4 regions of the Oxalicibacterium sp. genome follow, and region 4 is predicted to be linked to each of the others. Evidence: predicted binding sites of a transcription regulator. Region 4 holds the regulator's gene; each other region holds the start of a gene.

Region 1 (7,193 bases), on a different contig from region 4:
CGGATCGGAAATCGCTGCCGATCGTCGAATCGACGACAAAGGCGCGCGTCGGCAAGCCGGGGCCGACCACGGGTACCGCACGGAACGTATCGAACTGTGCGCGAAAACCGCTGGTCGATACGTTGGCAAGATTGTGCGACGCGGTGGCCTGCTGCTCCATGATCTGCTTGGCCCCGCTCATCGCGGTATAGATCAGACGATCCATGTCGTTCTCCCGATGCGTCTGCGCCGGTTGTGGCGCAGGCGACTGTCAGCTTCCTATCAGCGCAGGTTGACCAGCGTCTGCATGATCTGGTCCTGCGTCTTGATCGTCTGCGCATTGGCCTGATAGTTGCGCTGCGCGGTGATCATGTTGACCAGTTCTTCGGTCAGGTCCACGTTCGATTCCTCGATGCGCGACGACTGCACCGCGCCCAGACCGCTGCTGCCCGGCGTGCTGGTCATCGGCACGCCAGATTCGGCGGTTTCCACCCACTGGTTGTCGCCGATGTTCTGCAAGCCGTTCGGATTGGCGAAGTTGGACAGGATGACCTGGCCCAGTGCCTGCACCTGGCCGTTCGTGTAGCGGCCGACGATCATGCCGCTGTCGCCGACGCTGAAGTCGACCAGCATGCCGGACGCATAGCCGTTCGGCAGTTGCTTGGACAGCGCGAATTCGCCTGCCAGCTGTTGCGTACCGGCCGGATTCAGCGTGACGTTGAACGGCGTGGTGGCGCCGGTCGTCACATCCAGCGGAATCGTCATCGGATCAGGCGTCGTGCCGGTCAGCGCGCCGCCGTTGCCGCTGAACGTCATCGTGCCGATCAGGCCTGGTGGCGTGGAACCGGTATTGACCGCCACGTCGTCGTTGGTGGCATAGACGCTCCATTGGTTGGGGCCTGTCTTCACGTAGAAGGTCTTCAGTTGATGCGTGTTGCCCAGGCTGTCGTACACCGGCGCGGTAGTCGCATGCGTGTAGGTATTCGGATCGGTCGGATCGAAGTCGGCCGGGTCCAGTGCATCCTCGCGCGAATCCAGTTTCACCTGCAGATCGTAGGTGTCGGTGGCGCGCGGCGCCATGTCGCCCTTGTTGATGACGATGTCGGTCGGCGTACCGGTCTGGATCACGCCGTTGGCGTCGGCCAGGAAGCCGGTCAGGCGCGCACCCGACGCGCTGACGATGTAGCCTTCCTTGGTCGGCAGGAACTGGCCGTTGCGCGTATAGCTGATCGCGCCATTGTTGTTCATGCGGAAGAAGCCGTTGCCGTTGATCGCCATGTCGAGCGGATTGTCGGAGGCGGTCACGTTACCCTGGCTGAACAGTTGCGCGACGCGCGCCACCTGCGTGCCGATGCCGATCTGCGATGCGCCCGAACCCAGCAGCGTGCTGGCGTAGATGTCCGAGAACTGTACCTGCGATTGCTTGAAACCCACGGTGGCGGCATTGGCGACGTTGTTGCCGATTGCCTCCAGGCTCTTGGATGCGGCATCCAGTCCGCTCAAACCTTGCTGAAAACTCATGTTGTTTCTCCTGGGTTAGCCTGCCGTTGAATTAAAGAATCTGATGGATATCGGAATAGTCCAGCGCACCGAGTCCCGGCACGTTGATCTTCATGCCGTCCGCACCCATGCTGACCGTCGTCACCATGCCGAACTGCAGTTCTTCCACGCTGACGTTGTTGCCATTCAGGCTGGCCTGCACTTCGAACGTATAGTTGCCGTCAGGCGCATCGCTGCCGTCGGCCATTTTGCCGTCCCACAGCAGCGGGATCGATCCGGCTTTCTGCGCACCGAGATCCAGTGCCTGCACGACGTTGCCGGATTCGTCCTTGATGACCAGCGTGGCATTGTCGACATCCTGCGGGAAGTTCGCGCCCAGCAGCGCCTGCCCTTCGGAAAGCGCCGTCTTGTTGCCCGATGCCAGCACGCCGTGACCGATCAGCGAGGCCGCCTGCATCGACTGGCCGGACTGGAACGTGCCGATCAGCGACTGCAGCGTTGCATTGACCTTGTCGATGCCGGTCACCGTCGACAGTTGCGCCAGCTGGCTCGTCATCTGCGAGTTGTCCATCGGGTTCAGCGGATCCTGGTTCTGCATCTGCGTGATCAGCAGCGTCATGAAGCGATCCTGAATGTCTTCAACGTCCGACTTGCCGGTCGACGTCTTCGGGCTCATAGCATCGACCCAGGACGGCGCCGTCGTATCGTTGGTCACTGCACTCATTGTTCTTCCCCTTATCGATTACTGACCGAGCGTCAGCGTCTTGAGCAGCATCGTCTTGGCCGTATTCATGGTCTCGACGTTGTTCTGGTAGGAACGCGAGGCGGAAATCATGTTGACCATTTCCTCCACGACGTTGACGTTCGGCATGGCGACGTTGCCGTTCTCGTCGGCGGCCGGATTCTTCGGATCGAACACCATCTTCAGCGGCGACGTATCCTCGACCACGCGATCGACGCGCACGGCGGTCGCCGTCGCATTGTTCGTCGGGATCGCCTTGAACTCGACCTGCTTGGCGCGATAGGTCTTGCCGTCTGCGCTGGTGGTGCTTTCCGCGTTGGCGAGATTGCTGGAGACGACGTTCAGGCGCTGGCTCTGCGCACTCATCGCCGAACCGGAGACATTGAAGATATTGAATAGCGACATGATTATTGCCCCTGAATTGCGGTGAGCATGCCCTTGATCTTGGCGGAAGCAAGCGTCAGGCTCGCTTCATAGCGCATCGCGTTGTCCATGAACTGGTTCTGCTGCATGTCCATGTCGACGGTATTGCCGTCGACATTGGCCTGCTGCGGTGTGACATACTGGATGCGCGCGCCGCCCAGCGTCGGCAACGCTTTGGGCGCCATGTGGTTGGCAGCCGTCTTCACCAGTTCGCCCGGCGCCGCGGTGCCGCCCGTGCTGCGGGCAATCGCTCCCTGCAGCGCCTTGGTGAAATCGATGTCGCGCGCCTTGTAGTTGGGCGTATCCGCATTCGCGATATTCGATGCCAGCAATTGCTGGCGCTGCGCACGCATGCTCAGCGCCGTTTCCTGGAATCGCATCAGATCGTCAAGTTTGCTCATCGCACCTCCGGCCTAAATATCCCGGGCCGTTTTCCGAACCCAGTATGGATTTGTATAGCGTGGACTATACGGATGCCGTCGGCGCTTCGATCAAACGATAAGAAGACCAAAATCCATGCTATTCCCGGCTTTACCCGGCGGCCGGATCGGTACCATGATCGTGCAATGAAACCACGGACTCTCATGAACGCTTTCCTCGCCCTGTCGATCGCTGCCGCCGGACTCGCCACGCAACTCGCGTTCGCGCAGACCGCCGAACCGCCGCGCCAGGAGATCGGCGCGCTAAAACAGACGGTCGAACAATTCCTGCAGAAACAGGCCATCGGCCTGCCGGGAGAAATCGCGGTCGAAGTTGGTTCCGTCGATCCGCGGATGAGACTGCCGGCCTGCCCCCAGCCGCAAGCCTTCCTGCCGCGCGGGAACCGCGCATGGGGCAAGACCACGGTCGGCGTGCGCTGCACGGCGCCGTCCAGCTGGACCGTCTATATCGCAGCCCGCGTCGGCGTGCGCAGCGAGTACGTGGTCGCCACCGTGCCGCTGGCGCAAGGACAAACCATTACGGAAGGCGATCTCGCCAAGGTGAAGGGCGATCTGACCGCCATGCCGCCGGGCATCATCACCGATACCACGCAGGCGATCGGCCGCACCGTCGCTTCATCGGTCGCCGTCGGCGCGCCGTTGCGGCAGGATGCGCTGCGTACGCAGCAGGCCATCCGTCAGGGACAGGCCGTCAGGGTGATATTGAATGGCGCCGGTTTCAGCGTGAGTAGCGAAGCACGCGCCTTGAACAACGCCAATGAAGGACAACTGACGCAAGTCCGCACAGCCAGCGGCGAAGTCATCAGTGGCATCGCGAAGCTGGGCGGCATCGTGGAAATGACGTTTTGAATTTCCGCATAGAAATATTATTGAAAAGATAAGTAGTTAAATTTTACGATCCCTCCATTTAGGTCTAAAGTTTAGTGGGATAACGCCGTTAGACTGATCAGAGATAGGCGTTTTGCCGCAAACATATGGAGCAAGTCGTGAAAATTGATGACGCAAGCAAGAAAATCGCCGGTGTAGGCGTGAATGCGACGCAGACCCGCGCTGGCAAAGGTCCGGACAAGGCCGATGCCGCAGGGAAAGCATCGTCCGACAATGTGACGCTGTCGGCTGAAGCCAAGGCTCTCACCAGCCAGGCATCGGCTTCCGGCGTCTTCGATTCGAAGAAAGTGGACGAGATCAAGGCAGCCATTGCCAACGGTCAATTCCAGGTCGACGCGGAACGCGTGGCCGATGGATTGATGGATACGGTAAAGGACCTGATCTCAACCCGGAAAGGTTGAAATGAAATCGTTCGGCGCCAGCCCCGAAGACAGTCTGCACCAGGAACACGAAACCATCCGCGCCCTTACAGACCTGCTGAAGCTGGAACAGGAACATCTGATCGCCGCCGACATCGACGGCATCGCCAATCTGACCGAACCGAAAGCCCAGGCCACCGCCCGCATGGCGGAACTGGCAGCCCAACGCCACACCGCCCTCGCCGCCATCGGCTGCGACGCTTCCGAAGCAGGCATGCAAGCCTGGCTGCAAACTCCCGACGCTTCCCAGACCGCCAACCAGTCCTGGCTGGAACTGATCGAAATGGCTCGCGTCGCCAAGGAAATCAATCGCATCAACGGCACGCTGATCAACAAGCAGATGGTGCGCAACCAGAGCATGCTGAACATCCTTCAGCACGGCAGCCCGCAAGGTAACCAGTTCTACGGTCCCGACGGACAGACGTCCGGCAGATCGACAGTACGCCACATCGTCGCCTGACGGTCGGCGCTTCCAATACAAAAACGGCGAGCATTTCTGCTCGCCGTTTTACATTCATCCGCGTATCTGTGACACCTGCATATCACCGTTTCGTTTATCGCCATCGTCGCGACTCGTCGCCGCAAATTACCGATTACCGTCTACGCGGCGCATAGATATCGCGTCCTGCCTCGTCGATCTGCTGACGCAGCATACGCCTTTCATCCGGCGAAAGCCGCTCGCCCCGGCGCGGTTGTTGACGGGAATTTTCACGCTCGTTGTAACGGCGATTGTCCATCTCGCGGCGATTGTCGTTCTGCCGCTGCCGATTGTCCTGCGCAAAGAATCCGCCGAACGAAGGATGCTGATAACGCGACTGCGCCAGCGCCGAAGCACCTGCAGTCAAACCCGCTACCAGAAGCAAAATCATTCCCCGTCTTTTCAATGTAATATTCATCTCGTCGTTTCGCGGCCTTTGCGAGGGTATGGTCCCATGCAAGAAGTGTAGGCCGCTTTGTCTCCATCCCTAAGTGCATTTCCGTAAAGGATGTAACACTTTGTAATGTCTTCCATTCTCATCGTATCGCCTGAGGATTTCTGACGTTACCATAGCAACATGAATACGACAAATTCCACCATGAAGGACGCACCGCAGTCCGCCAACACGCATCAGACGAAAATTCTCGTCGTCGACGACGACCTGCGTCTGCGCGATCTGCTACGCCGCTATCTGTCGGAACAGGGATTCAACGTCGTCACGGCGGAGAATGCACAGACGATGAACAAGCTCTGGCTGCGCGAACGCTACGACCTGCTGGTGCTCGATCTGATGCTGCCCGGCGAGGACGGCCTGTCGATCTGCCGCCGCCTGCGCGGCGCGGGCGACAAGACGCCCATCATCATGCTGACTGCCAAGGGGGAAGATGTCGATCGCATCGTCGGTCTCGAAATGGGCGCCGACGATTATCTGGCCAAGCCTTTCAATCCACGCGAACTGGTCGCCCGCATTGGCGCCGTGCTGCGCCGCATCGGCCCCGACGAACTGCCGGGTGCGCCATCGGAAACGCCGCAGACATTCACCTTCGGCGACTTCGTGCTCGATCTCGGCACGCGCACACTGAAGAAGAACGGCGAAACCGTCTCGCTGACGACGGGTGAATTCTCGGTGCTGAAAGTATTTGCGCGTCATGCACGCCAACCACTGTCGCGCGAAAAACTGATGGAACTGGCGCGCGGCCGCGAATACGAAGTTTTCGACCGCAGCCTGGATGTGCAAATCTCGCGTTTGCGCAAACTGATCGAACCCGACCCTTCGACGCCGTTGTACATACAAACCGTCTGGGGCCTCGGTTATGTTTTCATCCCGGAAGGCAAGCCGCGCTGATCGGCATGCCTTCGCACAAGGAATAGCGTAGCGCCGCCAAAGGGAACGCATGCCCTCCACCCCGCCCAACAGACTGAGCTGGATGAAAAGCGGCCTGTTCTGGCGCACTTTCTTCCTGCTCGCCTTCTTCATAGCCGCCAGCATGGCGGCCTGGGTCGCCAGCTACCGCATCGTCGAACAGACACCACGCGCCAACCAGATCGCGGCGCAGGTTGTCTCCATCGTCACGATTACGCGCGCCGCACTGACGCACTCCGCCCCCGACCTACGCCGCGAACTGCTGTTCGATCTGTCCAGCAACGAAGGCATACGCGTCTACCCGCTGGAAGCCACCGACCAGATCAAACCGCCGGCCTCAAGCCGCATGATGGAAACCATCGAGAACAATGTGCGCGCCGCGTTGGGTGAAGAAACGCGCTTTGCGCGCACGGTCAACGATGTCACCGGCTTCTGGGTCAGCTTCATGATCGCCGACGACGAATACTGGCTGATGCTGGATCGCGAGCGTGTCGAAGGCAGCTCCGGCGTGCAGTGGCTGGGCTGGGGTGCCGTCACGCTGCTGCTCTCCCTGCTGGGCGCATTGATGATTTCCGGTCTGATCAACCGACCGCTGGCGCGCCTGACGGCGGCGGCGCGCGCAGTCGCGAACGGGCAGCGCCCTGCACCGCTACCGGAAACCGGCCCGACCGAAGTGAGCGAAGCCAATCGCAGTTTCAACCACATGGTCGACGATCTGGACCGCGTCGAATCCGATCGTGCCGTCGTGCTTGCCGGCATTTCGCACGACTTGCGTACGCCATTGGCGCGCATGCAACTGGAACTCGAAATGGCCAAGCTCCCCGAAGACGCGCACCAGGGCATGCAATCCGACCTGGAACAAATGGATGCCATCATCGGCCAGTTCCTCGACTATGCAAGGCCAACCGACAGTGCGCAGTTCGTGCAAGTCGACCTGTCGTCGCTGATGCAGCAGACGGTG
Region 2 (7,193 bases), on a different contig from region 4:
CATCCTGACGCGTGCCGCACCGCAACTGAACATCTTCGGTATCGGCTTTCCCATCACGATCGGCGTCGGCTTCATCATGATCGGCGCCGTGCTGCCCTATCTGACGAATCCCATCATCGCCCTGATCCAGGAAGGCATCAATGCCATGGGGCAGATCACGGTGGCGTTCACACCCTTGTCCTGACGATCGCCGCATACGCGATACGCCGCAATGCCTGCATCGTTCCGGCCTGCCGACCCTTCATTCGGAAGATAAAAAAAGGCCGGCAATCAGCCGGCCCTGGCTCAAGCTCTCTTGTAAAAATCAACGCAACAGGTCAAACAACGACAGACCTGCAGTCTGCACAAAAGTCTGCTGCGCCGCCGTCAGCGTGTACTGCTGCTGCGTGAAACGCGAATACGCTTCGACCGGATCGATATCGATCAGATCGGACAGATTCTGCTGATACTGGATGTCCAGGCTGGAACCCTCGCTGTCCAGCGCATCGATTTCCTTCAGGCGTGCACCGATCGTGGAACGTACCGCGGAAACGTTTTCCAGCGCGTTATCCAGATTGTTGTTCGCCGTGTTCAGCGCATTCGTCAGGCGCGCCTGGCCGTCGGCATCGGTGGCCGGCAGCTGCAAGGCATTGATCAGGTTGGTGATGGTGGTGAAGATGCTTTCCGTCGTGCTTGGCTGCACACTGAAGCTGTCGCCGTCGGCCGGTTCGCCCTGGATGTCGAAACGCACGCCATCGAATTCGATCGGCTCGCCGCTGGTGTAGGGTTGATCGGTCAGCACGGCGCTCGGCGGCACAGTGGTGTTGTCCGTCACCGTATAAGTCGTGGCGTTGGTTGCCGGATCGACGGTGAAATCGATCGAATAATTGTGCTTCGTCAGTTGCGACAGATCGGTGACAGAGCCGGTGCTGACGATACCGCTGCCGGTGTTGCCGGCGCCGGCAGCCGTCACGAAGCGGCCGTTGCCCGTCAGGCCGCCTTCGAACACGGCACTACCGGAATCGCTGGAAGCGATCTGGCGCGAAGCGCCGATCTGCAGCAGACGCTGCCCCTGATCGCCGTTGTAGCTGGCGCCAGTCGACGTCTTGGTGAACGGCTGGGTATTGGTCTGGTAACCGGCAAAGATGTAATCGCCGTTGCCGTCGCGCGTATTGGCGAAACCGAGCATTTCATCGAAGCTGGTTTTCAGTTCGGCCAGATAGGTCTGGCGCTGGTCGTCGCTCAACGAACCGTTGCCGGCGCCGACCACCACGCTCTTCAGCGACGTCAACATATCGCCGACGCTCTGCATCACGCTTTCTTCCTGCGACAGCGCATTCTTCGCGTTGTTGCGATTGGTCGCGAACTGGTCGTTCATCGAGATCGCCTGATTGACGCCTACCGCCGAAGCCGCGGCGATCGGATCGTCCGCCGGCGTCAGCACGCGGCGATTGGTCGAGATCTGCTGCTGCGTCTTCATCATTTCGGCACGCAGTTCCGATATGCGGCTGGAGCCCATCTCGAACATCATGTTGGTGCTGATACGCATGGTGTCAATCCTTAATATTCAGTGTCAACGCAGCGAGATCAGGACGTCGAACATGTCGCTCGCCGCCTGCATGACCTTGCCCGATGCCTGGTAAGCCTGCTGATAGCGCAGCAGATTGGTCGCTTCCTCGTCGAGGTTGACACCCGACTGCGACTGCTGCGCATCCAGCACTTGCTTCAGCAGCGTCGCTTCCGCATCGCTGCTGGCTTTCATTTCGCTGGTCTTGTTGCCGACGAAGCTGACGAGTTGCGCGTAGGCGCTGTTGTAGCTGGCAGTGCCACCCTGCAGTGCATTTTTGGTCTGCAATTCGCCTAGTGCCAGCATGTTGCGGTTGTCGCCGTCGCCGTTCGTGTTGTTGCTGATCGTGAAGGTGTCGCCGTTGGCCGGTGCGCCGTCGATCTGCACTTCGACGCCGCCGAAGGAAATCGTCGCGCCTTCGGTGAACGGCACCGGCGTGCCGGCCGGATAGACGGTGGGCGTACCATTGACCGTCACGGTCACGTCCATGCCGGCCGGGAAGCCGGTGAAGGTGCCGGCGGCGGAATCGTAGGTCAGCGTCGCCGGCAATCCCGCAGCGGTCGCCGCATCGAAATCGGCATTGATGACGCCGGCGCTGATCTTGCCCGTGCCGGTATTCGTGCTCGGTGCCGTGGTACGAATCGGCACGGCTGCAGCGATGTCCTTGACGTCGCTGATCAACACCTTGAAATCCTGCGCGCCACTCGCCGTCGGCCTGATCAGGAATTCGTCACCTGCGTCCATGTCGGTGCCGGTCGCCAATGAAAACGTCACACCGTCGATCTCTCCCGGGAAAGCCGGATCGGCATAGACGACCGTGTTGTCCGGCAGGCGGGTGACGCGATAGTCGGTGCCGTTGAAGGTCAGGCGGTAATCGTTGGTCGTCAACGCATCGACGTTGGTGATGGTGGCGCTGATCTCCGCATCGCCGTTGTTCGCCGTGCTGCCGCTGACCAGCGGTTGGGAAACATTGAAGAAATCGCCGCCGAGTTCGCCGTTCTGGTCCTGGCCAAGACGATGCTGCGCATTGAAGGTCGACGCCAGGCCGATCGCGATGCGGCCCAGCGAATTCTGAATCTGGTCCAGCGTCTCGCTGCGATAGGTGAACAGGCCGCCGAGATTGCCGCCTGCCAGCGCGCTTTCCGAGATGATGCTGCTGGTGCCGCTGGCCGACGTGTACGATACTTCCATCCGGTTCGGATCGGTCGGCGACTGCACCGCTGCCAGCTGCATCGCCTGATTGCCGATCACCAGCGTCTGGCCGTTGCCGATCGAAACCGTGTAGCCGTTGTCCTGCTTGGAAACCGTCACCTTGACCTGCTTGGCCAGTTCGCCAACGATGTAATCGCGCTGGTCCAGCAGATCATTCGGCGGCTGACCGGTGCTGCCTGCCTTCAGGATCGCTTCGTTCAGCTTGGCGATCTGCTGCGCATAGGAATTGATGCTGGTGACGGCGCCTTCGATTTCGCTGTTGACGCCGTCCTGCATGCTGCGGAATTGCGCATCCAAGCTCTGGAAGCGCGCGGCCAGCGTCTGCGCGCCGGACAGCATCGACTGGCGCGATGCCACTTGCCCCGGATTGGCGACCAGATCCTGTATGCCGGCGAAGAAGCTGTCGAGCACTGGCGCCAGACCCGCGGTCGGATCGGCGATCATGTTGTTGACCTTGTTGATCTGCGCGTAATAGGTCGCCAGCTGGCTGGCCGTCGCGGTTCCGCTGACGGCTTGCGCGCCGAGGAATTCGTTATAGATGCGCTGGATCGTCTGCACCTGCACGCCGTTGCCGATGAAGCCGATGCCGCCCAGGTTCTGGCCGTCCATCGACGCCTGGATCACCTGCTGCCGGTTATAGCCGGGCGTCGCCTGGTTGGCGATGTTGTGACCGGTCGTGGCGATACCCGCCTGGGCTGCGGCGAGTCCACTCTGGGCGATGCTGAAGATATTGGCCATGATCTATTCGTTAACCCTATGTTGGCGTGTACGGCACATCGCTGGAAAACTTGAGCGGGGAATCATGCCGAAGTGGCAACTGCGGCGACCTCGGCGCGGTGTCGACTCAAGCAATGCGACTCAGCGATGCATCAGGTAGACAGTTTGTTGTTGATGATGTTGGTCAGTTTTGCCGCATAGTTCGGATCGGTCGCGTAACCGGCACGCTGCAGTCCCTGCGCGAAACCATGCACGTCGGTCGCATTGGCCAGCACTTTTTCGTAGCGCGGATTGCTGCGCAGCAGGTTCGCGTAATCGCGGAACGAATCGGCGTACGAATCGTAGGCGCGGAATTTCTCGACGCGCTTCTGCGGTACGCCATTCACGTATTCAGTGGTGACCGCATCCACGGTCTTGCCCTTCCAGTTCGGACTCGCCTTGATGCCGAACAGGTTGTGGCTGCTGCTGCCGTCGGCCATCTTCATCACGTGCTTGCCCCAGCCGCTTTCCAGCGCTGCCTGCCCCAGCATGAACTTGGCGGGAATGCCGGTGGTCCGGCTGGCCGCTTGCGCATGCGGCATCAATGTATCCTGGAATGCCTGCACGTGCGTCGGCCTGGATGCATCGCCTGCATCATTCGCATTGCCGGTTGCCTGCGACTGTGCCGTGCGCACCGTGCGCGGCGACAGCGAACGCAGCAGTTCGTCATTCAGATTGGCGCGCAGTTCCTGCGGCTGGCCGCCGTTTGCCGTCGCAACATCGTCCTGCACCGCATTGCCCGGCAGATTCGACAGCTGACGAATCAGCACGTCGGCCAGGCCGATGCCGCGGCTTGCCATGTTCTGGCTCAGCTGCTGGTCCAGCATCGACTGGTACATGCGCGTCTGCTGGTTATCGAACACGCCGTCCTGCGGCGTGGCTTCGCGCATGCTCTTCATCATCATGTTCACGAACAGCGCCTCGAACTGCTTGGCCGTCGCCTTCAGCGCTTCCGGCGAATTCTTCCGCGCGGCGATCTTCAGCGATTCGATGCTGTTGGCATCGATCGCCAGATTGTTCGTGCTGTCGAGAGGTGACGTGCTCATGCGTGGACGATCTTTAGATGATTTCCAGTTCGGCGCGCAGCGAACCGGCCGCCTTCATCGCCTGCAGGATCGCCAGCAGATCCTGCGGCGTCGCGCCGATGGAATTCAATGCCTTGACCACGTCGGCCAGCGAAGCCGAATTCTTCAGCAGGATGACCTTGCCCGGGTCCTTGTTGATTTCGATCTGCGACTGTTGCGCGACGACCGTCTGGCCGCCGGAGAATGGCGCCGGCTGGCTGATGACCGGTTGCGTATTGATCGTCACCGACAGGTTGCCGTGCGATACCGCGCAGGTATCCAGCGTCACGTTCTGGTTCATCACGACGGAACCGGTACGCGCATTCATGATGACCTTGGCGCCGACCGGAGCCGGCGTGACGTCAATGCTCTGCAGCGAGCCGAGGAAACTGACGCGTGCATTGCTATCCTGCGGCGCACGCACCTGGATCACGCGGCCGTTCTGCGCCAGTGCCGTATCGGGACCGAAGCGCTTGTTGACCGCATCGACGACGCGGCTGGCGGTGGAGAAATCTGTGTCCTTCAGTTCCAGTGTGATCATGTCACCCTGCGCCAGCGCGCTGGGAACCGAACGCTCGACGGTAGCGCCAGCCGAGATGCGGCCCACGCTCAGATGATTGATCTGCGCCTTGCTGCCATTGGCGGAGGCACCCGCACCGCCGACCACGACGTTGCCCTGCGCCATGCCGTAGATCTGGCCGTCGGCGCCCTTCAGCGGCGTCATCAGCAGCGTGCCGCCGCGCAGGCTCTTCGCATTGCCCATCGACGACACGGTGACATCCAGCGTTTGTCCCGGTTGTGCGAACGCCGGCAACGAAGCCGTGACCATGACGGCAGCGACATTCTTCAGCTGCAGATTGTTGGTCTGCGGCAGGTTGATTCCCATCTGCTGCAGCATGCTGGCCACGCTCTGCACGGTGAACGGCGTCTGCGTCGTCTGGTCGCCGCTGCCGTCCAGGCCAACCACGAGGCCGTAGCCGATCAACTGGTTTTCCCGCACGCCCTGCACGCTGGCGAGGTCTTTCAGGCGTTCTGCGTGCGACGCGAACGGCAGCAGTACGAACGCCGCGCAGGCGACGGCCTGCAGCATTTTTCTGAAAAACGGACGGTTCGGATGCTTGTTGTTCATGATGTTTCCTTGCTCATTTCCCCTGCCTGTTCCCTGCTTGCTTTCTGCCTGTTCCTTGCTATCCCGCGCAGCCGTCAGAGCGGCACCACGCTGAGGAAGAAGCGTGCCAGCATCGACATGACTTCCGCGCTGTCGATATGACTGCTGCTGCGATATTCGATCTTCGCGTCAGCCACCTGCTGCGACGACACGATGTTGCCGGCGGCGACCGTAGCCGGATCGACGACGCCGGAGAAGCGGATGAATTCCGCGCTCTTGTCCAGCGCCACCTGCTTCTCACCGGCGACGACCAGATTACCGTTCGGCAGCACGTCGATCACCGTCACGCTCAGCGTGCTGATGAAGTTGTTGCTGGAAGTGACCGCACCTTTGTCCGCATACTGCGACGATGTCGAGGCGGTGGCACTCAGATTGTTGGTAAAGCCCGGGAAGATGCCGAACAGGCTGGGCGCCGCCATGGCGACTCCGCCGGTCTTGCTGGCCGAACTGCCCGCCGCCTTGCCGGCCGAACTTTTCTCATTGATGACGATGGTGATCGTGTCGCCGACCAGACGCGCACGCTTGTCTTCGAAGATCGGACGATAAGAGGAATTCTGGAAGATCGCGCCATTGCCCGACGGCATCGCCGCATAGTTGGTGGGCCGCGCCGTCAGCGGCGTCTGCACGATGGTACTCGGCGGCTGGCTTGCACAGCCCGCCATCAGGCCTGCTGCCACGATCATTGCCGTCACGGTGGTTTTCATCGGATGTTTCCTTGTACGGTGCACTTATTGCGACGATGACGATGACGATTACATCTGCGTCAGACGCTGCAACATCTGATCGGATGTGGTGATCGCCTTGCTGTTCATTTCGTAGGCGCGCTGCGTCTGGATCATGTTGACCAGTTCCTCGACGACGTTCACGTTCGACGTTTCGAGGTAGTTCTGTTTCAACGTGCCCGAGCCGTTGCTGCCCGGCGTGTTGGTGACGGGTGCGCCGGACGCGGTGGTTTCCATGTACAGGTTGTCGCCACGGCTTTCCAGACCGCCCGGGTTGATGAAGGTCGCCAGCTGGATCGAACCGATCTGCACGCTCAGCGGATTGCCGGCCGTCGTGACGCTGACGATGCCGTCCGGCGAAATCGTCATGCTGGTCGCGTCCGGCGGAATCGTGATCGCCGGATCGATCGGGAAGCCGCTGGCATTCGTCAGCTGGCCCTGATCGTTGGTCTTGAAGGTGCCGTCGCGCGTGTAGGCGGTCGTGCCGTCCGGCATCAGCACCTGGAAGAAACCGTCGCCGTCGATCGCGACGTTGCGCGCGTCGTCGGTCTTTTGCAGATTGCCCTGCGTATGGATGCGCTCGGTCGCTACCAGCTGCGTACCGGTACCCAGCTGCAAGCCGGTCGGCAATTGCGTCTGCTGCGACGATGCACCGCCCGGCTGGCGGATCGTCTGGTACAGCAGATCCTCGAACACGGCGCGCGAGCCCTTGAAGCCGGTCGTGC
Region 3 (7,193 bases), on a different contig from region 4:
AGTTTGGAAGAATCTACTGCCAGCGAACCGTCCTTCTGGAAGGCGACGCCGATGGCGGAGAGCGACAGGCTGCTGTTGCTCAATCCTTCCAGCGACGTGGTCAGCGTGCGACGAATCGATTCCTGAATGGTGCGTGTCGTGCCGTCGCCGACGAGCAGGCCGCCTTTCTTGGTTTCCGGGTCGTAGGCGGTCAGTGTCTTGATCTGCGTGTTCAGATCGTTATAAGCCTTGACGAAGGCGTTGATGCTGTCCTTGACTGCGCTTCTGTTGACGGAGGCCGACAGTGTCGTTTCGCCGACTTTCTTCAGATCCAGTGTCATGCCCTGGATAGCGTCGGTTACTTCGTTGCTGTCGCTGGTAATGGCAATACCGCCAACGGTAAGTTTGGCATTTTGAGCTACGTTGGTCTGCGTCAGGTTCTGCGTGCCGGCCGGATCATAGCCGAGCAATGCCTGCAGGGCTGGATCGCCGTCCACGACGATCTTCATGCTCGACGCTTCTCCCGTCTTGTTGGACGTGATGACCAGATGTTCAGGCGTGTCGCTGCCGTCGGAGATCAACGTGGCCGTTACGCCCAGGCCTGCGGCATTGATTGCATCACGAATACCTTGCAGCGAATTGTTCGAGCTATCGATAGTGACGGTGCCGCTTTCTTCGTCGCCATTCTGCGTGAATGTTGCGCTGGTGTATTTACCATCGGTCAGCGTGCCGCCGCTGATTTTGCCGAACTGGAAGGAGATGGTTGTCGTTTGCCCGCTGCCAATCTGTGCAGTACGGCTGGTATGTCCACCGGAAGTGAGAATCTGTTCCTGTGCCAGTTGCGTGACGTTGACACGATAGTTGCCGGCTACAGCATTGGTGCTAGCGGTAGCACTGAAGATGTCGTCATCGCCGATGCTGGTGGTCAGCCCTTGAAACGTGGAGGCCTTGCCCAGGTTCGCCATGGCGCTTTGAAAGGCGCTCAGTGCACCGCTCAATCCGCCATAGGCGCTCAACTGGGCCTGGTAGCTGGCTTCCTTGGTTGCGAGAAGAGTCAATGGCCGGCTTTCGACCGCCATCAGCTTGCTGATGGTGTCGTCGATCGGAAGGCCGGAGCCAATGCCGGGACTGGAAATCGAACCTGTGGTAGCCACTGTATTCTCCTGCAGAAAGCATTAATGTAGCGAAGCACCCGCCATGCCAAAACATCATTAAGACGGGGAATTACCCGTCTCTTCGAGATCAGGCTTCTTCGTGAAAGAGCTTGCCTGCCGCGCGGTCGAGCGCCTTGGCGATTTCCAGTGCTTCGGCGGATGGCATCTGTCGAATAACTTCACCGGTCTGCTGATCGACGACCTTGACGATGGTGCGGTCGGTATCGTCGTCTACCGAGAATTCGAGATTGGAAGATGAGGTCTGCAATGCCTTGTTGATGCTTTGCAAAGCCTGGCCGAGTTGCGCGGGATCCGGCTGTTGCACGGCTGCCGGCGTCTGGACCGGGGTAGGGGACTGCACCGGCCGGGCCGCATTGCCGGTGGCGGCAACGGTCACGGGTTGGCTATCGGTACGCGGGACGGGTTTGGCATTGCTGCCGATTTGTCCTATATCCATGATGTACTCCTATTGTGACAATTCCCCGACTGCCGAAATGCAGCCGGGGAATTGTTTTCACATGCCTGTGGCTAGTGATTAGCCACGGAGCAGGGCGAGCACGCCGTTAGGCAGCGAGTTCGCTTGTGCCAGCATGGCGGTACCGGCTTGTTGCAGGATCTGGCCGCGCGTCAGGTTGGCCGTTTCCGCTGCGAAGTCGGCATCCTGGATGCGGCTGCGCGATGCGGTCAGGTTTTCTGCCGTGGTGCTCAGGTTGGCAACGACTGCCGTGAAGCGGTTCTGGATCGCACCCAGTTGTGCACGCGTGCTGCTGACTTGCGTCAACGCTGCATCAACCGTTGCGAGAGCCTTGTTGGCGCCGTCGACGCTGGAGATATCCATCGTAGAAACCTGCAGATCTTCGGTAACGGCGGCAACGGTGGAGGCATTGTTAGCGGCCGTTGCATCCAGGTTCAGCAGGCCAGCGAGTGCGCCGGTTGCCGAAATCGTGGTACCAAGTTTCGCCGACAGGACCAGACCTGCGTTATAGGTCGCAGCGGTAGCGGTGACGTTAGCGGTCATCACGGTGCCGTTCGTTGCATCTGCGGCAACGCTGGTGTCCTGAACGGTGAAATCGGCGCCGTTGGCCGAAGAGAAGACCAGTTGGCCGCCTTCCACCGTCGCTGTGACACCGGTTTGCGTTGCGACATTATTGATGGTGTCGGCAGCATGCTGTGCGGTATCGCCAGTCGTTGCGGTGAAATTGATAGCCGTGCCATTGATCGTCAGCTGAGCCGTCTGAACGCCGGTGAGGCCGGTAAATGCGCCCGTATCGAACGTGTTGGTGTTTGCACGTGCTGCGGTAACACCAGATGTGCCGCTTTGTGCATTGATTGCCTCTACCAGACCATTCAGAGTGGTCACGCCAGCAGTATCGATAGCCGCGCCATTGACGGTGAGCGCGCCACCGGCAATCGTCGTCGTGGAAGCAATACCGGCGCTGCTGGTTGCCGTGGTTGCGCCAAGTTGCGAGGCACGGGCATCGCCGATCGAGACGTTGATCGTTTCGCCGGCGTTGGCGCCGATCTGGTATTGCTGGTTGGTGTAGGAGCCGTCGAGAATCTTCAGGCCGTTGAACGAGGTGGTGTCGCCGATACGGGAGATTTCACTGACCAGCTGGCTGACTTCCTGTTGCAGTGCTGCGCGGTCGGACGAGCTGTTCGTCGCGTTGGCGGATTGCACGGCCAGTTCACGGATACGCTGCAGCGAATCGCCGACTTGACCCAGTGCGCCTTCAGCCGTCTGTGCCAGCGAGATGCCGTCGTTCGCGTTTTGCGATGCGCGATTCAGACCGTTGATCTGGCTGGTCATGCGTTGCGAGATGGCCAGGCCGGCAGCGTCGTCCTTGGCGCTGTTGATGCGCAGGCCGGAGGACAGACGTTGGATCGACGTGTTGAGGGAGTTCTGCGACATCGTCAGATTCCGCTGGGAATTCAGCGACGGGATGTTGGTATTGATGACTGCTGCCATTTGATTCTCCTGTTGTAGTCCGAAGGATGTCTGACTGAGGTTCTGTCAACGTCTGTTCTGTCCCGGTATTGAGGGCATTGCAGCGTCGTTGAGTGTTTTATCGGACGGTTCCGGGAAAAGTTTAGCGTCCTGCGGAAACTAATTTCTTTCCCGGCGCCGCCCAATCCAGCAGCCAGATAAGTCCGTTGTCGGTTGCCTCGCGGAAAATCTTTAAGGAATTTCGGGCTGATTTGGAACAAATAAAATTCGTTTTTGCCCTCAACTTTTTCTACATACTGCCGATTGGGGAAATTGTTTTTTTTGTATTTTTCTGGCGAAAACGCTATGGAAAATCCACTGCGGGAAATGTCACAGATTGTGAAATCGGTTTTGCGCAGAAACGGAGGGAGTGATCAAGAGGAGACAAATAGCCTTTTTCGATTGTGGGAAGCCGCTACGGGGAGTTGTTTCAGCTGGAGCTTGGACAGGGCGCATCCGGTTTTTGGGTGGCCGCTTCTCCTGGCTTTTTCCCGGTTTTGCTACGTACAGCAATATCGAGTGGTCGGCTCGACGGATCAATGCGATGAATATAAAGCGGAAGCAACATCAGGCAATGCAATACGCGTTTCACACATTAAGGTGAGATATATAAAATCGGTTCGCATTGACAATATACCTACTAGTATGTAGAGTGCGAAAAATGAAACCGAACAATACCTCTCAGGAAATCCTGGATTGCGCTCGCTCATTGATAGTTTTGGGCGGTTATAACGGCTTCAGCTACGCCGATATTTCCAAAGTGGTTGGAGTGCGCAATGCGACCATCCATCATCACTTTCCAAGCAAATCCAATTTGGTTCGTGCACTTGTCCTCAAATATCGAGAAGAAGTGGAGTTGGGCATTGCTGAACTGGAACGGAATGTTCCGGAACCGGTTGAACAGCTCCGTGCGTACATCCGGTATTGGGAAACCTGCATTGCTGACAATACAGCTCCCTTTTGCGTATGCGCGTTGCTCGCAACGGAGTTGCCGATGCTTCCTGATGAAGTCGCGCTGGAAGTGCGAACGCATTTTCGGACGCTGTCGGGTTGGCTGGCTTCTGTTCTGGAACGTGGTGTCGCCCAAGGCAGCATTCAGCTATCCACGTCAGCCAAAATCGAGGCTGAAGGTTTTATGGCCAGCGTTCATGGAGCAATGCTTTCGGCACGCGCTTATGGCGACGCGAAGATTTTCGGCGTTATCACTCATCCATTGCTGGGGCGGCTGCTGCCGGCCTGAAATTGAAAGAGATAACCGCTCAACTTTGCCCAAAATATCTACCTATTAGTAGGTAATGTTTGATTTCATTTCTTCGGAAGTTTCCGATTTGCTGTGTCACTCGATCAAAACTCAATCGAAAGGGTATCAATATGTTCGGAATATCGCCTTTAGGCTGGTTGCATACGCTCGGCAGCCTGCCCGCCATTCCCTTGGCTCTGTATATGTTCGGGCGTTACGGAAAGATCGAGCCCCGGACCGTAGTGGGCGTCGGATATTTTGTCTCGATGCTGATAGGGGCTGCGACGGTATTCCTTGTCGCACACCAGCCGGTGAGTTATGGCATTGCCATTGCAACCATCATCTTTTTGCTGGTTGGATACGGCGCAGCGAAAATTCGCTTCTTGGGACGAGGAGGTATTTATATCGAAACGATTTGCTTGAGTCTCACGGCATTTTTGTTGATGGTTCCTACCGTGAATGAGACGCTTCGTCGTATTCCGGACGGGCATCCGTTTGTCACTGACCTGAGATCTCCGCTTCTTCTCGGCGCCCAGGCAAGTTTGCTTGTCATTCTTGTTCTTGGCTTGACCGCTCAAATAATAACGCTGCGCAATAGAAGCAGATCGGCTAGCTGAGCGCTATCAGCGGTATCAGTGTGCGGCGATCACCCGGTTCTTGCCGGCTTTCTTCGCCGCGTACAGCGCGTTGTCGGCGCGGTCGGTCAGCGATTTCTGATCTTCCAGTTCCTTGCGTTGCGCGACACCGGCGCTGAAGGTCATCAGCAGCCGTGTGTGGTTGTGCATGAAGATCTGTTTCGTCAGTTCGCGCTGCACACGCGTGATGGTCTGGATGGCGTCGTCGAGGCCGGTATCGGGCAGCACGATCATGAATTCCTCGCCGCCGAAACGGGCGATGACGTCCATCGAGCGCAGCGTTTCCTTGATGACGCGCACCAGATGGATTAACGCTTCGTCGCCGGCGGAATGGCCGTACTGGTCGTTGATCTTCTTGAAGTCGTCGAGGTCGAGCAGGGCGATGCACAACGGTGAAGCCTTGCGATCGGCACGCGCCAGTTCGCGTTCGAATACGTCTTCCAGGCCGCGACGATTCAGGCTGCCGGTGAGCTGGTCTTCGCGCACCAGTTCGCTCATTTGTTCCAGCTTGTTTTCCAGCGCCTGGATGCGTGCTTCCGCCTCTTCGACATTCTTGCGCGCGGCGAGGATGGCGTCGCGCGATTTCAGCGCTTCGGATTGCGCGATACGTGTTTCCTTCATGACTTCCTGCAGGATGCTGCTGACGCTGCCGGCATCTGCAGCGGTAACGAGCTGCTTCGAATAGTTATCGATCTTCTCGTGATAGTTGTCGGTAGTATCGGCAATCTCGCCGAGGCGATCGATGAAGGTGGCGACCATGTTTCTGACCGAATCCTTTGCTTCCGTGATGCTGTGTTTCAGCATGCTCTGTTTGTAGATGACTTCCTTCAGGCTACGCATCACTTCGCGTAATGCGATGTCGTCGATGGGACCGGCGATCAGGTTTTGTACGGCTTCGATCTGCCCGTGCATCCACGAATCGTCATCCAGCAGGCCACCGATATTTTCGAGCAGTAGACGGAACAGGCGCAGCAGCAGTTCATGCTGTTCGGCCAGATCGCCGCTCTTCAATTCGATCTTGAAGCAGAGTTGCTTCAGGCGGGCGGACGCTTCATTCAGTGCCTGCTCCGACTGTGCATCCTTGATCGAGCGACCGAGCTCTTCGGCTTCGGCTGCCAGCGCAGGTACGCCTTGCAGCAGTGATGCGACAGCCAGCGTCAGCGTACGCATCAGCAGGTCGCGCAACAGGCGCGGTTGCGGATCGTCGATCAGCGGTGCTGCGGAAAGTGCGACAGGATTCGACAGGCGGGCCAGCCGCCCTTGGTAGTGGCTGACCAGTTGCGTCAATCCCTTGCCGTAATCGGGCCAATAGGATGTGAGCGCCGCCTGCTGCAAGGTTTTGCCGACGGCGGATACTTCATCGGGCAGGTTGAGCAGGGTGGCGGCGAATTCGCTGAATATCTGTTCCGGCGAGGGTTCTGCTGCATAGCCGGCGATTTCGTCATAGACCTTGCGGTAGGCATCCGGCGTGGGAGCGATCTTGCGAATGGCGAGCTGGCGGAAGGTTTCCCGCGCGATATCGACGGGATTCTGGGCGGCAGGATTCCGGGGCGGTTTGTCTGACATGACGGCGCGTGCGCTGGTGGGTGCTTGTGGCGTTCGATTGCAGCCAGATTTGGCTATTGCGCAATCATATAGTCAGACAGGAAAAACGATGCGGGGATCAGCGCGGCAAATGCGGGCCAGTTTGTCGTTTGACAAGCTGGCGGTGGAGATCAGACGGGAATATCAGTCGACCAGATGGTTCTTGATCGCGTAGTGCGTCAGTTCCGCGTTGTGGCGAAGTTTCATTTTTTGCAACAAGCGTGAACGATACATGCTGATCGTCTTGACCGACAGCACCAGTTCGGCCGCGATGTCGCTGACGGTCTTGCCGGAGGCGATCATCGTCAATGTCTGGTATTCGCGGTCGGACAGGGTTTCGTGCAGGGGGATTTCATGGTCGTCGCTGATCTGGTTGGCCAGTTCCTGTGCGAGGGCCGCGCTGATGTATTTGCGGCCGGCCGCCACCTGACGGATTGCGTTGACTAGCTCGGCTGGAGCGCTCTGCTTGTTCAGGTAGCCGGAAGCGCCGGCTTTCAGCGCGCGGATCGCATATTGATCCTCGCGATGCATCGACAGCATCAACACCGCAGTTTTCGGCGATTCCTTGCGCACCTGCTTCAGCACTTCTATGCCGCTGCGATCGGGCATGGAAATGT
Region 4 (7,193 bases):
GGCGGAACTGGCCTGGAGCAGCGAACAGCAAAAGCGCGAGCCGGCCAAGAGCAGCGCGCTGCGCGAAATGCTGTCGGCAGGATTCAGCCCCAGCCTGGCGCGCTACATGATCGAACGCATGCCGGCAGGCGTCTCGCATCAGGGCGGCATGGACTGGATCAAGTCGGTGCTGATGCGCAATCTGGCGACCATCGGCAACGAAAACGAGATTCTCGAAAAAGGCGGCGTCTACGCATTGGTCGGACCGACCGGTGTCGGCAAGACGACGACGACCGCCAAACTGGCTGCGCGCTGCGTGATGCGCCACGGCCCCGGCAAGCTCGCATTGATCACGACCGACGGTTACCGTATCGGTGGCTACGAACAATTGCGCATCTACGGCAAGATCCTCGGCGTGATGGTGCATTCGGTGCGCGACGAAGCCGATCTGCGCATCGCGCTCGATGAACTGAAAGGCAAGCACACGGTGCTGATCGATACCGTCGGCGTCAGCCAGCGCGACAAGATGGTGGCCGAGCAGATCGCGATGCTGTCTTCCGCAGGCAGCCAGGTCAAGCGCCTGCTATGCCTGAATGCGACCTCCAACGGTGAAACGCTGAGCGAAGTCGCACGCTCGTACATGGGTGATGGCCTTGCCGGCTGCATATTGACCAAACTGGATGAAGCTGCAACCATTGGCAATGCACTCGATGTCGTCATCCGTCAGAAATTGAACTTATACTACGTCGCCGACGGACAACGCGTGCCGGAAGATCTGCACGTCGCCAGCCAGCAGTATCTGGTCGATCGCGCATTCAAGCTGAAGCGCGAAACGGCACCGTTCCAGTTCAACGAAGCGGAAATCCCGCTGGTGATGGCGAATACGGCACGGGCAATGAAAGACAAAGGTTTGCGTGAGGTGATTCTTGGCTAGTTTCGAATGTGATCAGGCCGAAGGTCTGCGGCGCATGCTCGCCGGACCGAAACCGCGCATTTTCACGTTTCTCTCCGCCACATCGATCGCTGAAAAAAGCACGATGCTGGTCAATCTTGCTGCCTCGCTCGCTGCAGGCGGCAGCGCGGTCGTGCTGCTCGATGCCTGCGCATCGGCGAACGGCATCGCACGCCGCATGGGCGCCGAACTGCAGGCCACGCTCCTGGATGTCGTGCGTCAGCAGCGCGCGTTCGATCAGGCCGTGCAGACGATGCCGCAAGGCTTCAGTATTGCGGCATTGACGGCAGGCTCGCTGTACGCAGCCATGTACGACGTCGATCAGCGTCGACGTCTGACGAATGCCTTCGGCGTGCTCGCATCGCAATCGGATGTGCTGATCGTCGATGCGGAACTGGAAGATGGCGATGCCGGCCTGCCGCTGGAAGCCATGGCCGCAGGCGACATCGTCATCCAGGTTTCGCCGGACGCGGCATCGATCAAACAGGCTTATGCACTGATCAAGCGTTTGAATGCGCAGCTGGGGCGCCGCCCGTTCGGCATTCTGGTCACCGGTGCCGACGAGCAGGAAGCGCATCTTGTCTATCGCAACATGGCGCAGGCAGCCAGCCGTTATCTGGCCGTGCAACTCTACGATCTCGGCTCGGTGCCGACCGACGAGCAGGTCACGCGTGCAGCGCGTCTGGGCCGTGCCGTCATCGACGCCTTTCCGATGGCTGGCGCTTCGGTTGCGTTCCGGCGACTGGCGGAACGCTTTGCGTTGCCTGCGCGGGAGATGGGCTTCGGAGCATGATGGCAATGTATACAGCGACCGGCAAATCCGACAAGGAACATCTGATCAGCGAGCATGTCCCGCTGGTCAAGAAGCTGGCGCACCAGATGAAGGCCAAGCTGCCGCCCAGCGTGGAAGTGGACGATCTGATCCAGGCTGGCATGATGGGTTTGCTGGACGCGGTCAACCGCTACGAGGAGACGCACGGCGCACAGTTCGAAACGTATGCGGTGCAACGCATACGCGGCGCGATGCTGGACGAATTGCGCAGCAGCGACTGGATGCCGCGCAGCATGCGGCAGAACATGCGCAAGATCGAGGTGGCGATGAACCAGTTGCAACAGCAATTGGGCCGTGCGCCGAATGAAAGCGAAGTGGCGCGCCAGTTGAAATTGTCGCTGGCCGATTACCAGGATCTGCTGAGCGACGGCGGCGGCCATCAACTGGTCTACTACGAAGATTTCCACGACAACGAGGACAACGAACATTTCCTCGATCGCTACTGCACCGACACATCGGCCGATCCGTTGCAGAGTCTGATGAATTCCGGTTTCCGTTCAGCCGTCATCGCCGCCATCGAAGCGTTGCCGGAACGGGAAAAGATATTGATGGGCCTGTACTACGAACAGGAAATGAACTTAAAAGAAATCGGCGCCATCATGGGTGTGACCGAATCGCGTGTGTCGCAGCTGCATAGCCAGGCGATCGCGCGGATGCGTGCCAATCTAAGGGAGAAAGCGTGGACTGGGGTAGCTTAGTCGGCATCATACTGGCGCTCGGCGGCATCCTTGTCGGGCAGACTCTGGAAGGCGGCAAGATCGGTTCGCTGGTTCAACCGGCGGCTTTCGTCATCGTCATCATCGGTACGGTCGGTGCGGTTCTGCTGCAAAGCGGGTGGAGCAACTTCGCGGCGGGCATCCGGATGGCGGGGCAGGTCTTCATGCCGAAGCATGACGATTATGTCGAGCTGATTCGCAACGTCACCAGCTGGAGCGTGATCGCGCGTCGCGAAGGCTTGCTGAGCTTGGAACGCGTGATCAGCGACATCGACGATCCCTTTACCGAGCATGGCCTGCGCCTGATCGTGGATGGCGTGGACCCGAAGAAACTGCGCGAAGTGCTGGATCTGGAGATCGCTGCGCATGAAGCGAAGCAGCGCTTGGCGATCAAGGTGTGGGAATCGGCCGGCGGCTATGCGCCGACGATCGGTATTCTCGGCGCGGTGATCGGCCTGATCCATGTGATGGAAAACCTGTCCGATCCGAGCAAGCTGGGCAGCGGCATCGCGGTCGCCTTCGTGGCGACGATCTACGGCGTCGGCTTTGCGAACCTGGTCTTCCTGCCGATCGCCAACAAGCTCAAGGCGCTGGTCAGCCGCGATGTCTTCCGGCATGAAATGCTGGCCGATGCCTTTGCCGGCATTGCATCCGGCGACAATCCGCGTCTGATCGAAGAGCGGATGAACATCTATCTGGCGTGACGGCGCCTTCGTTCACCACTCGCGAGCGCAATCCGCATGGCACGTAAAAAGCACGAGGAAGAACACGAAAACCACGAGCGCTGGCTGGTGTCGTATGCCGACTTCATCACGCTGCTGTTCGCGTTCTTCGTCGTCATGTATGCGATTTCGTCGGTCAACGAGGGCAAGTATCGCGTGCTTTCCGAATCGCTGGGTATCGCCTTCGGCGGCCCGACCGAAAAGACGACGGTGATTCGCGAAGCTGAACGCGTACGCACCATCGTGCCGTTGCCGATCCAGATGCCGCAGCCGCAACCGCAGCCACGTCTCGATCCGGCAATCAAGCGCGAGCGCGCACAGATGACCGATATCGCGCGCGACATTTTGAAAGCGATGGCGCCGTTGATCAGCCAGGGCAAGGTGCGGGTAACGCAGAGTGCGCGCGGCGTCAGCGTCGAGATCAACGCCAGCGTGCTGTTCGCGCTCGGCGACGCGAAGCTGAGCCCGGAATCGGAAGCGGCGTTGCGTGCCGTGGCCAAGGTGCTGACGAAGGTGGATAACGCGATTCAGGTCGAAGGCCATACCGACAACGTGCCGATCAGCAATGCAATGTTCCCGTCGAACTGGGAATTGTCGGCAGTACGTGCCAGCAGCGTGGTGCGGCTGTTCATCGACAGCGGTATTGATGAGAAACGCATGGTTGCCATGGGACACGCGGCGAACGAGCCTGTCGCTTCCAATGACACGCCGGAAGGGCGCATGCGCAATCGTCGCGTACAGCTGATGATCCTGTCCGGGCTGCCGGAGACGGTGACCGAGGTGCCGGTCACGCCCGAAGACTGATTTCCTTTCTTTCTCCGCTTTTTCTTTTTCCAGCCTCTTTTTCCGGATTACGGCGTCAGTCCGGGGCTGGGCTGTAACTTCCTCGACTTGATGTTCGCCCATGTGATCGGCAAGGCGTGATGATCGCTATCAGATGATTTCAATACGAATGATTTGACATCGCATCAAATCGATGGCTACCATTGCCGCTGTCCGGCGGCCTGCGCCGGTGACAGGCACGCAAGGGGGAGAATGACCGGACGCATCATCAGACGATGGCAGATTGCCATCCTGCTCGCAACGCTGTGGGCGATGGGAACGGCATCGGCCGAGACCACGCTGGAACGCGCACAGCGAACCGGAACCATCCGAATCGGTTTTGCCAACGAGGTGCCATACGCCTATATCGATCTGCAGGGCAAGGTGACCGGCGAATCGCCGGAAATCGCCAAGGCCTTGTTTGCGCAACTGGGCGTGACGCAGATCGAACCGGTACTGACCGAATGGGGCGCACTGATCCCCGGACTGCAGGCGCATCGTTTCGACGTGATTGCCGCCGGCATGTACATCACGCCGGCGCGCATGAAGCAGGTGCTGTTCGCCGATCCGCATTACCAGATGCGCGATACGCTGCTGGTGCAGAAGGACAATCCGGCGCACCTTTCCAGCTATGCCGACATCGCGGCTGATCCTGCACTGCGGCTGGCGATCGTGGCCGGCACTGCGGAATACGATTATGCAGTCGGCGCCGGCGTCGCAGAAGAACAGATCCTGCAAGTGCCGAACACGATCGCACAATTCCAGGCCGTGATGACGCAGCGCGCCGATGCCGCCGTCGGCACTGCGCTGACGATGAAAGACATGGCGACGAAAAGCGACGGTCGGCTCGAAGCCGTCGCCGATTTCACCGACGATCCCTCCCATATCGGTTATGGCGCACTGGCTTTCCGCAAAGACGATCAGGATCTGCGCGACGCGGTCAACGGCGTCATGCATCAATGGCTGGGCACGGACGAACATCTGGAAACGGTTGCACCCTTCGGCTTCGATCGTTCCAACCTGACCGACAGGACGCTTGCGGACTTTCCCGAAGAATGAGCATTTTCCGAATCACGATTTCTGTCGCGTGCCGATCGGCATCGCCAGCACGATGAAGGAGGCAGCCTATGCTTGCTGACATCCTGCCATTGCTGCTGCGCGGCGTCGGCGTGACGATCGAGATCACGCTGTTGGCCTCGTTACTGGCGATCGCGCTGGCGATGATTGCAGCGCTGGCAAAGATGTCGCATGCGCGTTCGCTGCGCTGGGCGGCCAACGTGTATATCGAGGTTTTTCGCGGCACGTCGTTGCTGGTGCAGCTGTTCTGGCTGTACTTCGTGTTGCCGCTGCCGCCGTTCAATGTATCGATGTCGCCGTTCTCCGTCGCCGTGGTCGGTCTCGGCCTGCACATCGGCGCCTACGGTGCGGAAGTGATGCGCGGCGCCTTCGCCAGCGTACCGCGCGGCCAGATCGAGGCAGCCATCGCGCTGAACATTCCGCCATGGCGCCGCTTCATGCGCATCGTGCTGCCGCAGGCGCTGGTGAATGCGATTCCGCCCGGCACCAATCTGCTGATCGAACTGCTGAAGGGAACGTCGCTGGTCTCGCTGGTCACGCTGGCGGACCTGAGCTTTCGCGCCAACCAGATCGTGCAGGTTACTTTTCTCAGCCGCGAGGTCTTCGGCCTGACGCTGCTGATCTACTTCGTGTTGGCGCAATGCATCAACGTCGCGATGCGCATGCTGGCACGCCGCCTGTCGCACGGGCGGAGCGTACGCTGATGGGAGCGCTGGTCGATGTCGATTTCGCGTGGCGCATCCTGCCGAGCCTGCTGTCGGCGGCGATGACGACGATCGTCATCACGTTGGCCGGCTTTGCGATCGCGCTGGTCGCCGGGCTCGCCTTGGCCTTGATGCGGCGCAGCCATTTTCCGCTGCTGTCGTGGCCGGCAACGGCGACGATCGAATTCATCCGCAGCACGCCGCTGCTGATTCAGCTGTATTTCCTGTTCTACGTGATGCCGGAATTCGGCCTGATGCTGTCGGCCACGGCCGCTGGCATCGCCGGCATCGCGCTGCACTACGCCTGCTACGTGGCGGAGGTCTATCGCGCCGGGCTGGACGCGGTGCCGCGCGGACAGTGGGAAGCGTGCAAGGCATTGAGTCTGCCGCCGTTCGCCGCCTATCGCCGCGTGATCCTCCCGCAGGCATTGCGCACGGTGCTGCCGGCGCTGGGCAACTACCTGGTGGCGATGTTCAAGGATACGCCGGTGCTGTCGGCGATCACCGTCGTCGAACTGATGCTGCAGGCGAAAAACATCGGCTCGCAGAGTTTCCGCTACCTGGAGCCGATCACGATGGCCGGCATTTTCTTCCTCTGCATCAGTCTCGTGGCGGCGATGCTGGTGCGGCGGCTGGAGCGCGTCACCGCGCTGCCGGCCAATCAGGCAAGGAGCACATGATGACAACAACGCCGATGATTACGACAACGGAAGCGACAGCGGAACCGATGATTCGCTTTCGCGACGTCAGCAAGCGCTATGGCCCGCTGACCGTGCTGGACGGCCTGAATCTGGATATCGAACGCAACGAGAAAGTGGCGCTGATCGGCCCCAGCGGCTCCGGCAAATCCACGCTGTTGCGCACGCTGATGCTGCTGGACGGCATTGATGGCGGCGTGATCGAAGTCGATGGCCGGTCGCTGACGCATATGCCGGGACGCGACGGCGCGCTGGTGCCGGCAGACGAACGTTACAAGCGCGAAGGGCGGCGCGGCATCGGCATGGTGTTCCAGAGCTTCAACCTGTTTCCGCACATGACGGCGCTGGAAAATGTTGCCGAAGCACCGAACAGCGTGCTCGGCCTGTCGCGCAAGGAAGCGCGCGAGCGCGGCGCCGAACTGCTGGAGATGGTGGGCCTGGGCGACAAGCTCGATCATTATCCGCCGCAGCTCTCCGGCGGCCAGCAGCAGCGCGTGGCAATCGCACGCGCACTGGCGATGCGGCCGCAGATCATGTTGTTCGACGAGGTGACGTCAGCGCTGGACCCGGAGCTGTGCGGCGAAGTGCTGAACGTGATCCGCCGCCTCGGTGACGAACACAATCTGACGATGCTGATGGTGACGCACCAGATGGGTTTCGCGAAAGAATTCGCCGATCGTGTCTGCTTCTT

What was found. Region 4 encodes FliA, which starts transcription of late flagellar genes. Its sites were predicted from a motif close to CTAAAGTTTNNNNNNNNNNNGCCGNTA; they were not measured.
Region 1: flgM (flagellar biosynthesis anti-sigma factor FlgM) is a predicted target of FliA. The motif match lies at 3,998-4,024, and genes of this name have one in related genera.
Region 2: flgK (flagellar hook-associated protein FlgK) is a predicted target of FliA. The motif match lies at 3,525-3,551, and genes of this name have one in related genera.
Region 3: ACO1VH_RS01240 (flagellin N-terminal helical domain-containing protein) is a predicted target of FliA. The motif match lies at 3,198-3,224, and genes of this name have one in related genera.

What each region holds. Positions count from the first base shown of each region.
Region 1 covers NZ_JBMQZD010000001.1:278,167-285,359, forward strand. Annotated here, with positions in the region: gene flgF (flagellar basal-body rod protein FlgF) at 1-205, opposite strand, end outside; gene flgE (flagellar hook protein FlgE) at 262-1,500, opposite strand; gene ACO1VH_RS01390 (flagellar hook assembly protein FlgD) at 1,532-2,203, opposite strand; gene flgC (flagellar basal body rod protein FlgC) at 2,222-2,626, opposite strand; gene flgB (flagellar basal body rod protein FlgB) at 2,629-3,045, opposite strand; gene flgA (flagellar basal body P-ring formation chaperone FlgA) at 3,229-3,933, shown strand; gene flgM (flagellar biosynthesis anti-sigma factor FlgM) at 4,071-4,373, shown strand; gene ACO1VH_RS01415 (flagella synthesis protein FlgN) at 4,375-4,851, shown strand; gene ACO1VH_RS01420 (hypothetical protein) at 4,985-5,260, opposite strand; gene ompR (osmolarity response regulator transcription factor OmpR) at 5,447-6,214, shown strand; gene ACO1VH_RS01430 (sensor histidine kinase) at 6,264-7,193, shown strand, end outside.
Region 2 covers NZ_JBMQZD010000001.1:270,281-277,473, forward strand. Annotated here, with positions in the region: gene fliR (flagellar biosynthetic protein FliR) at 1-184, shown strand, start outside; gene flgL (flagellar hook-associated protein FlgL) at 305-1,528, opposite strand; gene flgK (flagellar hook-associated protein FlgK) at 1,553-3,496, opposite strand; gene flgJ (flagellar assembly peptidoglycan hydrolase FlgJ) at 3,628-4,560, opposite strand; gene ACO1VH_RS01365 (flagellar basal body P-ring protein FlgI) at 4,574-5,668, opposite strand; gene ACO1VH_RS01370 (flagellar basal body L-ring protein FlgH) at 5,782-6,450, opposite strand; gene flgG (flagellar basal-body rod protein FlgG) at 6,499-7,193, opposite strand, start outside.
Region 3 covers NZ_JBMQZD010000001.1:247,094-254,286, reverse strand. Annotated here, with positions in the region: gene fliD (flagellar filament capping protein FliD) at 1-1,133, opposite strand, end outside; gene ACO1VH_RS01245 (flagellar protein FlaG) at 1,222-1,590, opposite strand; gene ACO1VH_RS01240 (flagellin N-terminal helical domain-containing protein) at 1,669-3,099, opposite strand; gene ACO1VH_RS01235 (TetR/AcrR family transcriptional regulator) at 3,779-4,357, shown strand; gene ACO1VH_RS01230 (hypothetical protein) at 4,489-4,974, shown strand; gene ACO1VH_RS01225 (sensor domain-containing diguanylate cyclase) at 4,990-6,558, opposite strand; gene ACO1VH_RS01220 (response regulator) at 6,721-7,193, opposite strand, start outside.
Region 4 covers NZ_JBMQZD010000004.1:395,875-403,067, forward strand. Annotated here, with positions in the region: gene flhF (flagellar biosynthesis GTPase FlhF) at 1-913, shown strand, start outside; gene ACO1VH_RS08305 (MinD/ParA family ATP-binding protein) at 906-1,724, shown strand; gene ACO1VH_RS08310 (RNA polymerase sigma factor FliA) at 1,730-2,461, shown strand; gene ACO1VH_RS08315 (flagellar motor protein) at 2,443-3,183, shown strand; gene motD (flagellar motor protein MotD) at 3,220-4,005, shown strand; gene ehuB (ectoine/hydroxyectoine ABC transporter substrate-binding protein EhuB) at 4,237-5,082, shown strand; gene ehuC (ectoine/hydroxyectoine ABC transporter permease subunit EhuC) at 5,151-5,804, shown strand; gene ehuD (ectoine/hydroxyectoine ABC transporter permease subunit EhuD) at 5,804-6,484, shown strand; gene ehuA (ectoine/hydroxyectoine ABC transporter ATP-binding protein EhuA) at 6,481-7,193, shown strand, end outside.